DNA from 4 places in the Undibacterium sp. Ji49W genome. Region 1 is predicted to be linked to each of the others. Evidence: predicted binding sites of a transcription regulator. Region 1 holds the regulator's gene; each other region holds the start of a gene.
The links. Region 1 encodes LexA, which represses DNA repair genes until DNA is damaged. Its sites were predicted from a motif close to ACTGTATNNNNATACAGT; they were not measured.
Positions count from the first base shown of each region.

Region 2: ACO0LK_RS20450 (VRR-NUC domain-containing protein) is a predicted target of LexA. The motif match lies at 2,271-2,288, and genes of this name have one in related genera.
Region 3: imuA (translesion DNA synthesis-associated protein ImuA) is a predicted target of LexA. The motif match lies at 2,516-2,533, and genes of this name have one in related genera.
Region 4: dinB (DNA polymerase IV) is a predicted target of LexA. The motif match lies at 2,395-2,412, and genes of this name have one in related genera.

Region 1 covers NZ_JBMPOW010000003.1:71,719-75,934, reverse strand. Annotated here, with positions in the region: gene rpsR (30S ribosomal protein S18) at 1-269, opposite strand, end outside; gene priB (primosomal replication protein N) at 279-578, opposite strand; gene rpsF (30S ribosomal protein S6) at 610-978, opposite strand; gene lexA (transcriptional repressor LexA) at 1,245-1,901, shown strand; gene ACO0LK_RS04480 (hypothetical protein) at 2,058-2,582, opposite strand; gene ACO0LK_RS04475 (hypothetical protein) at 2,660-3,058, opposite strand; gene ACO0LK_RS04470 (hypothetical protein) at 3,114-3,605, opposite strand; gene ACO0LK_RS04465 (hypothetical protein) at 3,852-4,216, opposite strand, start outside.
Region 2 covers NZ_JBMPOW010000017.1:150,132-154,347, forward strand. Annotated here, with positions in the region: gene ACO0LK_RS20440 (type I restriction-modification system subunit M) at 1-1,568, opposite strand, end outside; gene ACO0LK_RS20445 (hypothetical protein) at 1,745-2,110, opposite strand; gene ACO0LK_RS20450 (VRR-NUC domain-containing protein) at 2,316-3,974, shown strand; gene ACO0LK_RS20455 (helicase C-terminal domain-containing protein) at 3,971-4,216, shown strand, end outside.
Region 3 covers NZ_JBMPOW010000021.1:26,781-30,996, forward strand. Annotated here, with positions in the region: gene ACO0LK_RS22450 (error-prone DNA polymerase) at 1-264, opposite strand, end outside; gene ACO0LK_RS22455 (Y-family DNA polymerase) at 270-1,868, opposite strand; gene imuA (translesion DNA synthesis-associated protein ImuA) at 1,771-2,505, opposite strand; gene chrA (chromate efflux transporter) at 2,644-4,017, opposite strand; gene ACO0LK_RS22470 (hypothetical protein) at 4,187-4,216, shown strand, end outside.
Region 4 covers NZ_JBMPOW010000005.1:161,442-165,657, forward strand. Annotated here, with positions in the region: gene ACO0LK_RS07960 (PAS domain-containing protein) at 1-1,721, opposite strand, end outside; gene ACO0LK_RS07965 (thioredoxin family protein) at 1,823-2,290, opposite strand; gene dinB (DNA polymerase IV) at 2,464-3,519, shown strand; gene ACO0LK_RS07975 (M16 family metallopeptidase) at 3,587-4,216, opposite strand, start outside.

The DNA of each region.
Region 1 (4,216 bases):
TCAGTGTATGGCAGCAACGCGAGGTAACGTGCACGTTTGATTGCTGTATCAACTTGACGTTGGTACAACGCTTTAGTACCTGTCAGACGTGCAGGCATGATTTTGCCGTTTTCTTGCACGAAGTCTTTCAGTGTGTCGATGTCTTTGTAGTCAACTTTTTCTACATGTGCCGCTGTGAAACGGCAGAATTTTTTGCGCTTGAACAAAGGATTTTGTTGCTGACGCTTTTGCTTCAATTTGCTTTTGTCGAATTTTTTACCGAATGCCATTTTTGGCTCCTAATCTAGTAAAGGTGTCCCGAATTCAGTGACATGAAAAACGAGACTTTTGCTATTGCGATTTTTGCGTGCTAAAAAACCAGTAAATTCCACCGGCACATCCAGATCAATTTCATTGAACCGGCGGGAAATCTCCCCTGCCGCTACCGCTGAAATTTCAAACTCGACCTGTCGAACTGTGTTCGCCTCACGAGTTTCCGAACTGTGCATCAATGTCGCAGAAGCTATTGGTATACCGGCCGGTGTGTACCGCAGTGCGGTTTTCTCTACGATCCGGGCTACAAGCTTCAGCTGATTCACTATTTTTTACACGACCTCTGTCAATGAATAATTAAGCAGCAGGCGCTTCTACACGTTGCGCTTTTGCAGCATCTTCCTTCTGAACAGCTTTCATCATTGGAGAAGGTGTTGTTTCTGCTTTTTTCAGTTTGACTGTCAGGTGACGCAAGACAGCGTCATTGAATTTGAATGCTGTTTCCAACTCGAGCAGAGTTTCAGCATCGCATTCAATGTTCAAGCAAACATAGTGCGCTTTCGCCAGTTTTTGAATCATGTAAGCCAGTTGACGACGGCCCCAGTCTTCAACGCGATGGATTTGACCACCACGAGCTACAACACTTGCCTTGTAGCGTTCGATCATTGCAGGAACTTGCTCGCTCTGATCGGGATGTACGATAAATACGATTTCATAATGACGCATATATTCTCCTTGTGGACAATAAAAATAGCCCGCCTCGGCGTCAAGACGAGTGCGGGAAGAGGAAAGCCGACAATAATAACCCAGTTTTCAACATTGATCAATTAGATCAGTGACTTAGCCAGGCAAAACCCCGATTTGCCGGTTTCAATGAGGTAATTTTTCACATTTCTGGTGATCTCAGCAGATTTTGACTTGCATATTCAGCTTTACTGTATAAAAATACAGACTGCTTGCCTATACAGCACATTCACATTAAAAAAAACGCCATGCTAAAACTCACTGCCCGCCAGGAACAAATCCTTAACCTGATCAAGGATGCTATCCAAAATACCGGATTTCCCCCTACCCGCGCAGAGATCGCCGCAGAACTGGGGTTCCGCTCCACCAATGCCGCAGAAGAGCATTTGCAGGCACTGGCACGCAAAGGCGTCATCGAGATCGCTGCCGGCACATCACGCGGCATACGCCTGCTGGAATCTGAACTGTCCAGCCACATCCCTGGCATACAGATGGCCCTGCCGCATCCGGCACTGATGCAATTGAGCCTGCCACTGGTTGGCCGCGTGGCCGCCGGTTCGCCCATACTGGCCAGCGAACATATCGAATCCACCTACCATGTGGACCCCGCCCTGTTCTCTGCCAAGCCTGATTTTTTGCTGAAGGTACGCGGCATGTCCATGCGCGATGCCGGCATACTGGACGGTGACTTGCTGGCCGTCAAAAAAACCGACAGCGCCCGCAATGGCCAGATCGTCGTCGCCCGCCTGGGTGATGATGTCACCGTCAAACGCTACAAAAAAACCGGCAACCTGATTGAACTGATGCCGGAAAACCCGGATTACCCCATCATCAGAGTGGGCGATACCGAAGAAGATTTTGCTCTGGAAGGCCTGGCAGTCGGCCTGATGAGAAACTGGGTTTGAGGACAGCCTGGGTGTGATCCTCCCCTCTCATCCGGATCACACCCGGCTCGTCCTCAAACTTTTTTGGCAATACCGGCAGGAAGCATCGGCAAGCAATAGCTTGCTTGCCGATTGTTAAGCATAAATACCTCCGAGAGATGTTTAGCTTTCCACGCCTCAGTCAGAGACGTATTGGTTTTCTACTCCGGTCAAGCGATAAAAACGCTCTATTTCGTCGTTTGCATATCGCGAGAATCGAGCTGTTTGCAAATTTCTACAGCCATCTAATTCAGCAAGAGATCTGTCTACTGGGCAAACGCCGAATAGCTCTAAATACTTGAGCGATGGCATTAAAGCTATCGGTTTAAGTGATTCAACAATTGTACATTTTCCACTTGAGTCCCAAGATGGTGATGTGGACAATGAGAGTACCTCAATAAATTGAGTACTAGACAACGCATCAAGTTTTGATATCTTTGGCATATGTAAAATCCGCAAATATCTCAATTTTGGCAATGACACGACTATATCAAGCGAATCATCTGGAAATGAGGCAATTACCAATTTTTCCAGGCTCTGAAATTCAGCCAAAGGTTGCAAAGTTTCATATTTACAGTGCCATATCTTTAAACCAAGAATTTCAAGTTTATTTTCAATTTTGGGGAATGTTTTAGCAGTATCTCTCAGTAAATCTAAATGCATTTCTTATCTCATTCAATTAATCAAAATTTTCAGCTCAGAATTTCTTCTATTCCGATCAATTGCGGGAGGTGAGAAATTCAATATTCGTCGTTACAAAAAACCGAAACCACCTTATCGCCCTCAAACCAAATCTGCAAACCAAGCGAAAAATACTCATAAGGTCTTTGTTGTCGATCATTTGTTACCCATAGCGGTTCACCGATCTCATCAGGTTCACCCATCGCCTGGACTAACTCGTGTAACTCTTTGCCCATCAAAGAAAAACCATCGATAAGACAGTCAAAGAAACAAGCAATGCATATTACTTCGCCATTTTTTACATAGCACTTAAACTCATCATTCTTCTTGTACGTGCGCCATTCAGTTATCTCGTCAAAGCCATCCGGGTCTTCAAAATATCCCATAGATGAGAGCGATTCCGCCTTCTGACCGAATACAACATTTGCTACACCGATTCCAGGTTTTATTTCATACATATTCACATCATTTCAGTGCTCTGTTCATTGGCGACCAACACAATCAACTTCAGCTTCATTTGGATTTAATGATCTTTTGGTGGTTGTTATATTTTTCTTGAATTCGCTCGTCTGTTATTTGGTACCATTCCCCAGACATTGCATTTACAACCCCAGCAAGCCGTTTCGCCTCGTCAAAATTACCTCTCTTTGCTTCAATAATTAAAATATTGAGCATGTCTAGTTCACTCTTCTCGGGCCGTTCATCGGCCAATGCCTTAAATTCATTTTTCGCCGCATCAAATCGATTCAAGGTTAGCAGTAGACCTGCATAAATAGAGCGGGCGGCACGGGCTTCATCTTCCTCATTTACCCTCATTAGCTGTTTGAGCAAATCAATCAAACCATTTACTTTAGCTTCAGACACATAACTTCCCCATTGGTCCATAACATATCCCGGCCTGGGAACATCAATGCGGCTTTTGCTAATTTGACGCTCGAACTTCGACATTTCTTTTACAAGTTTAAAAAATTCCGGGCTTTTAAAAATAACTACGTTATCGGGCATTTATTGTTCTCCGAAATCATCTACGCTGAAATGGTTCTCTTTTGTGAAACGGGCGGCCCGGGTAAAATTTTCTTTTCAAAGGTACTCAATCGGACATCAAGCAGGTCGGCAGCATGTTTGCCACTTCGATATTGGAAATGGCCCAAAAACTGTGTTTTTAAAGTGGCGTATGCACATCACATACAAGTTTGAAACCCCAAATCAATTTACTTGCGCTACTGACGAATGAAAGACCGGAAGGCACTCTTACAGAGAAGGCTCATTCGATTTCCTAAGTCGCCATCCATGAGCCGGTGAATAGCCCAAAAATAGATGATCTGGACCAAAAATGTGAAACACATTTTCATCATCGTTCGACGCACACATAAATTCGACAAAGGTTCTGTCATCCAAGGCGATGCGAATATCGAATTTGGAAAGCATTTCAATAGACATCACAATACCAAGTTGGAGTGCATCAACCTGTTGCTCCAGTTCTTCGTTCGAATCAACGGGATTCATGCTTCCGCAAAGAATTGCGCCGTTCTTTACAATCCTCCAGGCAGCAGAATACGTGCCGATCTCCCATTCGCCGCTGAAGGAATCAACCGATTTCTTCCTCACGTGTGGGA
Region 2 (4,216 bases), on a different contig from region 1:
TCTTCCTTACTGCTGATCACAGCCTTCCAGTCGTAATAATCGGCATCGCGCTTGACCAGTACCGCTGTTACATCAAAGCCTTGCAAAATCTCTTCCTGAATATAGTCGTCCATTACCTCACGCACAGGTACGCCGCCGTGTAGCAGTGCGCGCACGTCGAATATTTCTGGTGGTGGTGAAGTGTCGGCATAACGGCGTATATTCAGGTTGTAATCGTTCTCGGCAATTTCGGCCAAGGTGACAACTTTGGCGTAGCGTTTGCTGTCTTTGTATTCTGCAAAGGTGCTGACGATCTTTTCTATGTCTTGCGGGCGCAAGGTGTTTTGGTTCTTGCCTTCGGCGAAATCAAGTTCGCCATTAATGAACAAGACTTTGCCTTTTCGTTGCTTTGGCTTTTGCTTATTGATGATGAGCATGCTGGCGGAGATGCCTGTGCCGTAAAACAGGCCAGCAGGTAAGCCAATTACAGCCTCTAACAAATCGTCATTGAGTATGCCTTTGCGGATTTCTTTTTCGCTGGAACCACGAAACAAGACGCCGTGCGGCATGACCACACCCATCATGCCATGGTCATTCAATGACGCGATCATGTGCTGGACAAAGGCTAAGTCGCCAGAATCTTTGGGCGGTGTGCCATACGGGAAACGGCCATAGCCGTCATTGTCGGCAGCTTCTTTGCCCCAGGCGGCCAGGCTAAATGGTGGATTGGCGATGACGCGGTCAAACGTCATCAGTTCGCCGTTTTGCACGTGCTTGGGTTCACCCAGCGTATCACCCTTGCGAATGTCGGCATTGAAGACGCCATGCAAGAACATATTCATCTTGCAGATGGCCCAGGTGTTGAGGTTCATCTCTTGCCCATACAGCGAAAGATTGGAAGCATTTTCGCCATGGCTGACAAGGTAATTACGGGTTTGTACCAGCATGCCGCCAGAACCCACCGTCGGATCATAAATACGCATACCAGCATGCGGTTGCAGCAATGCCACCAGCAGTTGCACGACTTCGCTTGGGGTATAGAATTCACCGCCTTTTTTACCGGCAGAATCGGCAAACATTTTGATCAGGTATTCGTAGGCAGTGCCTAACAAATCGCTGGATTCAAAGTCTTGATTGCGCAGACGATAGGTAGAAAAGTGAGAAAGCAAATCTGCCAGCTTTTTATCGGACAGTTTATTCTTGATGTTGAAGTCTATCGACACCAACACGCCTTCCAGGCTGGTGTTGTGTTCTTCTATTGCTTCAGTGGCTATATTGAGTTGTGCACCAATGTCATGCTTGAGATCTTTTAAAGCGCTCCAGCGAGCTTTTTTTGGCACGAAGAAGGTGTCATGATATTCATCTTCTTCTTGCGCCAGTTCCTCTGCCTGCACTTGTGTCTTACCTGTTTTGAGGTAATGGGCAATGACTTTTTCTTGCTCTTCTTCAAAGCTGTCTGACAGACGCTTCAGGAACATCATGCCAAAGATATAGTCTTTGTATTCTGACGCATCCATGTTGCCGCGCAAGATATCGGCGGCTGTCCATAGATAGGATTCAAGTTGTTGTAAAGATAGTTTTTGGGACATATTTCGCTATTGAGGCAATGAATTTATAATCGTTGCCGTTATTTTGCGTTTAGAGCAAAAACATGACAACTGATTTTGTATTTATGATAATTAGATGAAGCGTCTAGCCAATAAGCTGCTATCTACCGCAAGGGTGTAGAGTCGATAAGACTATCGACGAGCTTGCATTGATCTAATCAATACCTATGCTCATCCACCAAATGCTTGTTAAAGCTGTACTTGCTGCCGCCTTGCAGTACGTCAGTGAGGCGCTTGGGGTTGCCGGCTGAGATGAAGATGTCGGCGATGCCGTCCTTGACGCGGAACTTGGTGGCGGGGCTTAAGATGTTGTTGGCTTTGATCATCAGGTGGCGGATGATTTTGGCTTTTTCGCTGCAGATGAGGAAGTGGTTTTCTTTTCTGAAATTGGTCAACGGAATGTTGAGCCACCAGCCTTCGTCGTTGCCATAGCGGACGACCTGGGAGAATTGGGTGTTACCGTCGTTCAGGACGTTGGCTTGCAGGGAATCGTTGGCGATTTGTATGGCTTCGGCTTTGTTCATTTTTGTCTTCGGTGGAGTTCGGATAGGGATTCAGTGGATAAATTGCTATTGGATCTGCGATGGAAACCCATCCCCATCCCTGCCTTCCCCTTGAAGGGGAAGGAGTTGCAAGGCTACATTGTAATCCCTGGTGTTTGCCCAGTGTCCAACATTGGGATAAACTGTATGCATATACAGTTATTTAAACGCTATTTACCCTCCCCCCATGCTTGCCAATCTGGACAACCCCTTTTACTATCTTGAAAACTTCCAGACTGTGCTGGATTGGGTGGCTGAGCGTTATGCGGATTTGCTGGTGGCGGATGAGCAGGATTTTATTAGCCAGTTTCCCCGCTTGCCACAGGCTTCACGTGCCTTGTATGTGCGTATGGTGATGCGCAAGGGTTATGTGTTCAGAGCAAGCAAGCTCAATTATGCCGAGATTGGTGATACCCGTGCGGCCATGCAGGCGCTGGTGGATGTCGGCTGGGTGCAGTCTGATCCTGCGCTTGATATTGCTGGCTTGTTTGATTTACTGCAAAAACCGGAACTGGCGTTGGCTTTTGCCATGTCGCCTGCTGAAAAGAAATTGCAGAAGGCAGATCAACTGGCGTTGCTGGGCCAGCAGCATACTGACAGTAAGGCATTTTCTGGCTGGTGTGCAAGCTTGGATGATGTCGCCTACCAGGTGCTGAACAAGGATTTGTGCGACCGGTTGCGGCTGCTGTTTTTTGGCAATCTGTATCAGGACTGGTCAGAATTTGTATTGTCTGACCTGGGTATTTTTCAGTATGAAAAGGTGGAATTTTCTGCCGCGTCGCGTGGCTTTGGCAGCCGTGCCGATATCGACGCTTACCTGGCCCTGCATGCCTGTCGTGAAGCCTTTCATGCGGCGCAGCCAGTGCCCGATGTGTTGGCGCAACTGGCTGCCACTGGCTTGCATGCGCTGGATAATGCCTGGCTGGTCAGCCGCCGTAACCGCTTGCTGTATCAGATTGGTGAACATGTAGAAAAGCAAAAAGACTGGGCGCTAGCGCAGCAGGTCTATGCAGACTGCACTTACCCTGGTGCACGTTTGCGTGCCATACGTGTACTGGAAAAAAGCGGGCAAGCCCAGGCGGCATTTGATTTACTGACACTGGCGCAGCAAGCGCCAGAGAGCGAGGCAGAACACCAGCAAATGTTGCGCATAGCCCCGCGCCTTTGTCGCAAGCTGGGCCTGGCTAAAGTAGTTGCGGCGAACAGCACTGCGCCTACAGAACTGGTCTTGCGCCTGCCTTTGCCACAAGAAGATTATGTGGTCGAATATGTGGTGCGTGACCATTTAAGCTGCGATGAAGCGCCGGTGTTTTATGTAGAGAATGCGCTCATCAATTCCTTGTTTGGCTTGTTGTGCTGGCCAGCTATTTTCAAGGCCATACCGGGAGCTTTTTTTCATCCATTTCATCGCGGGCCTGCGGATTTGTTGAGTGCCGATTTCCAGGTGCGACGGGCAGACGATTTTGCTGCCTGTTTTGCGCAGCTTGATACAGGTGCTTACCGCCAGACCATACGCGACGCTTATGTCACCAAATCTGGTTTGCAATCACCCTTTGTTTTTTGGAGTAGTTTGTCTGAAGATTTGCTGGACATGGCGCTGACATGCATACCGCCGCAACACTTGAAGCATAGTTTCGAACGTATCCTGCTCGATATCCGGGCTAACCGTAACGGCTTCCCTGACCTGATACAGTTTTGGCCGCAAGAGCAGCGTTACCAGATGATAGAGGTCAAGGGCCCAGGTGACAAGCTGCAGGACAACCAGAAGCGCTGGCTGGATTTTTGTGCCACGCATGGCATGCCTGTCACAGTATGTTATCTGCAATGGCAAGAGGCTGATCAGTGAATGCTGACGGCTATACCATAGCCGTGAGGGCGCTGTGCGAGTTCACGGCCAAGCAGGGCGACCTGGATTTGCGCTTTACACCCTCCCCCACTGCCGAGCAAGGCATGGCCGGACATACGACAGTGGCCTTGCGCAGAAACAGCAGTTACCAGCGCGAAGTCAAACTTGAAGGCCAGCATAGCAATTTGCAAGTGCGTGGCCGCGCCGATGGCTATGACCCCGATCTGAAACAGGTAGAAGAA
Region 3 (4,216 bases), on a different contig from region 1:
CGCTTGATTCGTTTGTTCTTCGTTCAGTTCATCGCTGAGTATAAAGTGGCTGCCTATGATCAGGGGAAAGCCACTTTTCTTTGCTTCAGTATGTGCGCGGGCCACGCCAGCCAGTGAGCATTCATCGGTAATCGCCAGTGCCTGATAATCCAGACTGATGGCACGGGCTACCAGTTCTTCACCATGCGATGCGCCCCGCAAAAAGCTGAAATTGGTAATGCAGAATAATTCGGCATAGGCAGGGAGTAGGCTGCTGCTTATCATGATCTTTACCCAAATACACCATGCAAAAACCAGACGGCATGGTCACTGTCCGGGTCCATCGCGCGTTCACGATAAATCCAGTAACGCACGGCTTTGGCATCTATGGCGACAAAATAATCGCGTGCCTGTATCTGTTCATGCCACCAGCCAGCTTCTATGCGCTCGGCTGGTGAAATCAGTGACAGTTCTGATTCGTAATAAGGGCGGTGATTGCGGATTTCCAGTGGCAAAGCTTTGGGCAGCAACCAGTCTGGTCGTAAATTGACTGCTGCATGCATACCGGCAATCGGGCCCTCATTGGATGCAGTGGTTTTTTTTATCGTCCCTTTCATGACTGGTTTTGTGACCGATTTTATGACTGATACCCAGGCATTGGCCACATCTGGTCTGTGGTCAGCTTGCGGCTGGGCTTTCAATACAGCGTTTTCACCCAGGCGGGCAACCAGTAATTCCAGTAATCGCTGATGGTCTTCTGCCTTGCCCCCTGGTTCGGGAAACAGGGTTTCACTTTGCAGTTCACGTGGGCTAGTCTGTTTGACCTCCAGCACGATGGCGATGACGGCGCTGTGCAGTTTTAACTGCGTCAGCCTTTCCTTGAACAGGCTGAGCAAATGCGCTTCCTGCCAGCAGGCTTGCCCCAGCTTCAGATCAAACAGGGTAGGGGGAATGGCCTGGCGTCCCCGTTCATGCAATAACTCCAGATGGATATGACTGACTGCCAGGTGCTGCACCGTCAGCCAGCCCAGCAACTGGGTCAGCAGACTGCGGGCATACATCAGCAGGGCATCGGCCTGCTCGATACGGTCAGGCAATTCCACCCTGGCCTTGAATTCGGGTGGGGCGAGATGCCATTGATGCAGTTCGGTTTGTTCGCCATAAGCAGCATCGAGTTCATGCAGGATGGCTTTGCCACAGCGTCTTTGCAGGCCAGGTCGTGGCAGTTGTCGCAAATCTTGCAGGCTATGGCAGGCAATGCCCTGTAATAATTCCAGCGAATCTTGTGCTGCTGTCAGCAGGCCAACAGGCAGGCGGTCCAGATGCCGGGCGAGCTTTTTAGCGCCCAGCACATGCTTGCCCACACGTTTTTTCTGTGCCGCTAGCCTGGCAAAAAGCCATGCCGCCCTGGCTACGGGGGCAATCCCCGTGTTTGCCGTCAGTCCCAGTACCTGCATGGTGGCCTGAATACGCTTGCGCAAGGCGCGGATGCCGCCAAACAAGCTCAGGCTGGCACTGATATCGATGAGAATGGTGTCGTCTTCTGCCAGCGCCACCTGGGGCGAATACTGTAGCAAAGCAGTAGCACTGGCCAGCAAATCCAGTTGCTCTTGCTGGGTGTCGCGTTGAAAGCAGCGAATATCAGGCAGCAGCATTTGCGCACCACCCGTGCGCATGCCCGGATACACGCCAGCCTGGCGCGCTGATTGCGAGACTGCACTGACCCGGCCCTGCTGAAGCACGGCACTGGGTATGCTTTCTTCGACGCCGGGCCAGTGTTTCACAAACACTTCAAGCTGGAGCATGGGCAGGTGTACGGCGAGCCAGAGTGGTGGACGTTGCACCAGCATGCCTGTCTGCCGTACTATTTTCTTTGTTGGTATGGACATGTGAATACAAATAATGATGGGCTGCTATACGCAGTGTCAGCGGACGATCACGCAGGCCGCCACGACGCTTGATCATTGCCAGTTCCAGCCCGCCGGCGACAGGCCGCAGACTCAGCCGCAACGGAGCCGGTGATGGCAGTGGTGCCATTTGCAGGTTGCGCATCAGGCAAAAAAAGGTATCCGAACTTTGGGCTGCCAGATGCAGGCGACGCAGTGCTTCACTGCGTATCTGTGATTGCCAGAACAGCAGGGCACCGCAACTGCCATTGCGTAACACCTGTTCAGCTGCCCAGAGTGCATTTGACTGCTTGCTGCACGTGATCCAGATTAACTGCGAGGTTTCTAAATGGGCGCAGGACAATGCCAGTGCCTGCGGTGTATAGGGCGGTGTCAGCAAGACGATGGGGCGCCCCTGCAATTGATTCAGGGCTGGTTTTAATAAGCTCAGTTCGGCAATGCCGGCGGTGGGTAACAGAATTTCTGTCAATTGCCCCAAGGGCCAGCCACCACCGGGCAATTCAAGACGCAATTCAGGAAAACCGGTATCCAGATAAGCGCCATGACCACGCGCCAGTTGTGAGGCACGCCACAATGCGGGATGTATACCTTCGGCAACAAGTGGGGAAATACTGGGCATGATAGATTATACTGTATAAATATACAGTATATGTAATTCTACCCAAAACTTCAAACACAAACTCGCTGCTTATTCATTCCTTATTAGCCGCATTGCCCATATTGCAGTTTTGTTATTGCAACTTTCTGAGGCATGTCATTAAACCAATGTCTTGATGGCCAGGCCCAGGACAGCACATGCAGCGATGACATGGATCACATTGCGTTTGAAACCTAACAGGGCAATGGCGGCAGCGATGGCGATCAGGGCAGACATCCAGTCCAGCTGGCCAGAAAATCCCTGTGGCCAGATGACGTGATAAGCAAAAAACAAGGCCAGATTCAAAATCACGCCCACTACGGCCGCCGTAATTGCCGTCAACGGGGCGGTGAAATTGATATCGCCATGGGTGGACTCCACCAGCGGCCCGCCAGCCAGGATAAACAGAAACGAAGGCAGGAAGGTGAACCAGGTCACCAGCGCGGCAGCGACTGCGCCGGCCAGAAAGAGCGCATCTGGCCCGAACACGGCCTTCACATAACCACCAACAAATCCCACAAAGGCCACCACCATGATCAATGGCCCGGGAGTGGTTTCACCCAGTGCCAGGCCATCTATCATCTGCGTTGGTGTCAACCAGCCATAGCCGCTGACGGCCCCCTGGTAGACATAAGGCAATACCGCATAGGCACCGCCAAACGTCATCAGGGCTGCCTTGGTAAAAAACCAGCCCATTTGCGTCAGTGTATGATTCCATCCATAGTATGCCGTCAGTAAACCCATAGGGATGGCCCACAATACCAGGCCCGTGATCAGTACCCATAACAAACGGCCCCAGGCAAACCGGGCATGAGCCGGTGTCGGTGTGTCGTCGTCAATTAGCGCCGGGCCATAGGAAGTGTTGGCATTGCCATGGCCTCCGCCAGTCTTGAATTTTTCCGGTACCAGCCTGCCACCTGTATAGCCAGTGATTGCCGCCAGCACGACGATGACAGGGAAAGGAATATCCAGAGCAAAAATTGCCATGAACGCAGCGGCCGCAATGCCCCATAAATAGCCGTTTTTAAGTGCGCGTGAACCGATGCGGTGTGCCGCCTGTACCACAATCGCCGTGACAGCCGGTTTGATGCCATAGAACAAACCGGCCACCAGATTCAGGTCGCCATAGACGATATAGATCCATGACAGAGCAATCAGTATCAACAGGGAAGGTAATACAAACAGCGCACCGGCAGCAATGCCACCACGTGTTTTATGCATCAGCCAGCCTATATAGGTAGCAAGCTGTTGTGCCTCAGGTCCGGGCAGGACCATGCAGTAATTAAGGGCATGCAGAAAGCGCCGTTCTGAAATCCAGTGGCGGTTTTCCACCAGTTCCTGATGCATGATGGCAATTTGCCCGGCAGGACCGCCAAAGCTGATGAAGCCCAGCTTCAGCCAGAAAAGCAGCGCCTGTCCAAAGCTGACCGCAGTCGGTGGCGTAGCCTGTTTGAGAGCAGCCGGGTCAGATTGCGTCATAGTGGGTAGCGTCATTTTTCATGTTTTTGCCTGCCTGTAGATGAGCTCAGAAAACGACATCAGAATAAATACTGATTGCATATACAGTGCTTTGTGTTAAAGTACGTTCATGGACGAACAATGCTGCGTAATGACCTGATTACTGTCCTTCTATCATTCGTAACCGACATGGAGATTAACTATTATGGCAAACCTTGAACAGTCTTTTGACACA
Region 4 (4,216 bases), on a different contig from region 1:
ATCAAATGTTCGGCCTGCTGCGGTAAAACACCGCTGACGCCGGATTCCAGCAGACTGAGCGAGCCACGTATGGAAGTCAGTGGCGTACGTAGTTCGTGGCTGACGACAGAAATGAATTCAGTCTTCAGGCGGTTCATGCGCAGGCGGTCGCTGATATCCATGGCAAAGGCGACCCAGTCACGCTCGGAATTTTCTAGGTGGCTGAGGCCAACCAGGATGGGCACGCCGTTGGCGTCTCCCTGCTGCAACATGATTTCGAAAGGCACGGTCGTGCCGGTCCGTATCAGGTCTTCGTAAGCCTGCTGGCAGATTTTGACATCCTGCTGTGACAGCAGGGTTTCCCAGACATTGCTGTGCGTCAGCAGATAATCGCGGCTATAGCCGCTGAACTGGGTGAAGACATCATTGACGTCCAGTATCTGTCCCGATTCATTGCCCTGGATGATGCCAATCAGGCTGGAATTCATCAGTCTTTGCAGGCGTTGTTCGCTATGGCGCAGGGCATCCAGCGTGGTTCTTTGCTCAGTGATGTCCTGTATCATCCACACTGCCCCCTTGACGTAACCACCGGTGGGCAGGGCGCGTCCGGCGATACGGCCAATGAAGGGTTCGCCATTGTAGCGGCGCAGATGCCATTCCAGCTCTACCAGCTCATCTGCCAGCAAGCCTGGTGTGACCTCGTTGCTGAAGGCTTCATAATCAGCCAGCCCCTGATACAGGAAGGAGGTTTTCTTTCCTATCATGGCCTGGACATCATGGAAGCGGCATAACTCTGCCAGTGCCTTATTGGCACGGACGATCACACCATCGCTGACGAACATGATGCCGACCGGCACATTGGTAATCAGGATTTCCAGTTCTCTTGCCAGTTCCTTGTAGCGATCCTTGCTCGATTGCAGCAACTCCTGATTGTGCCGGAGCATGTCTTCTGTTTGCTTGCGTTCGGTGATATCGATATGGGTGCCGACCATGCGCAGTGGTTGACCTCCACTGTCCCATTCAACGATGCTGCCCAGCGACATGATCCAGCGCCAGTCGCCTGCCTTGTTCTTTTGCCGGAATTCAGCGTGATAATCACCCTTACCTTTGCCGCTGGCATGAGTCTTGTAGGCTTTTTTGAGACCCCGCAAATCGTCAGGGTGCACGCCTGCACCCCAGAAATAATCCCAGAACAGTTGTGGCGTGGCAAAATCATCCGGGCTATAGCCCAGCATTTGCAGGTATTCCGGACTGAAACTGCCTTCGCCGGTTTGTAGATTGATATCGTACAAGCCTTGATTTGACGCCTTCATAACCAGGCGACGCTGGCGCTCGGCTGCCAGCAATCTTTGCTCGGTGAGCTTGCGTTCGGTATTGTCAGTCAGAAAACCGTGCCACAGGACACTGCCATCCGGCAACAACTCTGGCGTGGCATCACCGACCACCCAGCGGTCTGGCTTGTCGGGAGAAATGATGCGGTATTCCTGATGCCAGACGCTGAGTTCGGTGTACGATTTGCGTATGGCGGCAATCATTTTCGGCAAATCGTCGGGGTGGATGGTGAGCGCCAGGAAACTGGCATCTTCGCGCAACTGTTCCGCCTTGACACCAAAAAAGGTGGTGACGGCATCACTGGCATAGGGGAAACAGATGCGACCATCGGGATAGCGCCGGTATTGATAAAACATACCCGGCAGATGGCGCGAGAAATTCGACAGCAGGTGATGGCTGCGTCTCAGCATGTCCAGCTCCGCCTGATCAGGCGGAAGCGTGGGTGGGGGAGACAGATCAGACATCCGGATTGATAATAATTAATAATGATTGATTAGGGGTGAGGATATTCCTAGTGATACAGGGCGGTGATTTCATCAAAAAAATCGTAGACCCCCTGCTCACTCATTTTGCGGGCATTCGACAGTTCGCCACCTTTGGATGCATACAGTACGCTATTGTCCGGCCTTAACAAGACCGCTGCCGGAATGCCCTTTTTGGTCGGTGTGCCATAACTGTTGGACAGTTCCATGTTCTTGTCGAACTGACCGACATTGACCTTGACCGTGACAAATTTGCTATCCAGCAGTGGTGCACTTTTGCCATGCATGGATTTGTCCAGTTCCAGGCAATCCTTACACCAGTTGGCACCAAAGATCACCAGTACTTTCTTGTCACTTTTCTTGGCTTCTGCCAGCGCTTTGGTGATGGCAGCCTTGGCATCAGCGCTTTCATCGTAAGGCTGAGCCGGACCGGTAGCGGCATGGGCCATGCTCAAGCCAAAAACCAGGGTGCAAATCAGTGAAAACAGTTTTTTCATCATCCATCCTTTAAAAAGCATGTAAATCGCGTTACTACAGATAAGACTATCTTAGCTTAAACCACAACATCTAGTCATTTCTTACAAGAATTAGCTGCATTTATACTGTATGCACATTCAGTTAAAGCGTGGATTTGGGATAAAATACGGCATTCTTACTTTGAGTAGCCAGTTTGAAAAAGATTATCCATTGCGACTGCGACTGTTTTTATGCAGCGATAGAGATGCGCGATGATCCGGCGCTGCGTGGAAAACCCCTGGCGGTGGGCGGCAAGCCTGACCAGCGCGGCGTCGTGGCGACCTGTAATTATGAAGCACGCCGCTATGGCATACGCTCGGCCATGCCGATGTCGCAGGCAGTCAGACGCTGCCCGGATCTGATGATCATGCCGCCGACCATGGAAAAATACCGCATCGCCTCACGCCAGATCCTGGCGATTTACCGTGATTACACCGATGCGGTAGAACCGCTGTCGCTGGATGAGGCTTATCTGGATGTCAGCCATTCGACCCAGCACAAAGGCAGCGCCACCCTGATCGCGCAAGAGATACGGGCGCGCATTGCCGAGACCGTGGGCATAACCGCTTCTGCCGGCGTGGCACCGAATAAATTCCTGGCCAAGATCGCCAGTGACTGGAACAAGCCAGACGGCATGTTCGTCATTTTGCCCGATCAGGTAGAGGAATTTGTCGCCGCTTTGCCCGTGGCCCGCCTGTTTGGTGTCGGCAAGGTTACTGCTGCCAAACTGCATTCCATGGGCATCCATGAATGCCGTGATTTACTGAAATGGTCCCTGCCCGACCTGATGCAGCATTTTGGCAAACTCGGGAACAATCTGTACCAGCTATGCCGTGGTATGGACAGGCGCGAAGTATGTGCTTACTCGGAACGTAAATCCGTGAGCGTGGAAGAAACCTATACCATCGATTTGCCTGATCTGGCTGCCTGCCAGGCAGAACTACCCGCCTTGTACAAGTCCTTGCAGCAACGCATGCAAAGGGCGGCGGCAGAAGACAGCATACAAAAGCTGTATGTCAAAATCCGTTTTTCGGATTTCCGCATCACTACGGTGGAATGTGGCGCCAGGGCGCTGGATCAGGATATGTATGCGCAACTGCTGGCGACGGGTTATTCCCGCCGCCAGTTACCGGTGCGCCTGCTGGGCCTGGGGACAAGGCTGGCAGATGAAAAGACGGAGGGTCAGTTGAATCTGTTTGGTGGCGAATAGCTGCGGTGGCAAGGACTTTCCGCATGGGAAAGTCCTTGTGCCATGTTTGAAGGCTTATTTTGAAGGCTTATTTGAAATCACCCGCAAAAACACGTACCAGCTTGTCATAACCCAGATGGCGGTTCATGGCGTCCTTGATAGTGGCGACGCTTAAGCCCTGGATTTTCTTTTCCACTTCAGCGTCAAACTGCATGTTGCGACCCAGATACAGGTTGGTGGTTAGCGTGGACGCGAGGGAATTGTCCTGGCTGCGTTCCAGTTGCATTTGCTGTAGCAGGCTCTTCTTGCCATCTTCCAGTTCGGCCGCGGTAAAGCCATCTTTCAGGGCGCGGGTAATTTCTTCCCGTATGCCGGTCTCCAGCTTGACGCGGTTTTGTGGCGCATAAATGGCAGCGACCGAGAAACTTGCGACTTCATCCAGGGATGAAGCATTGAAGTACGAGCTGCCACCGTAACTGACGCCGTCTTTTTGGCGTATGCGTTCCAGGATGCGCGAATTGAAACTTCCACCCAGCAGGTAATTACCCATCACCAGCGCCGGATAATCTGCATGTTTGATACCGGCCGGTACCTGCATGCTGGCATAGAAGAAGGCATTTGCCTTGTCCGGCGTGATCAGTTGTTTTTCTTCCGCCTTGGTGGCGGAATAGGGTCTGGCCAGGCGACTGAAATTTTGCTGTGCCTTCCAGTCGCCAAA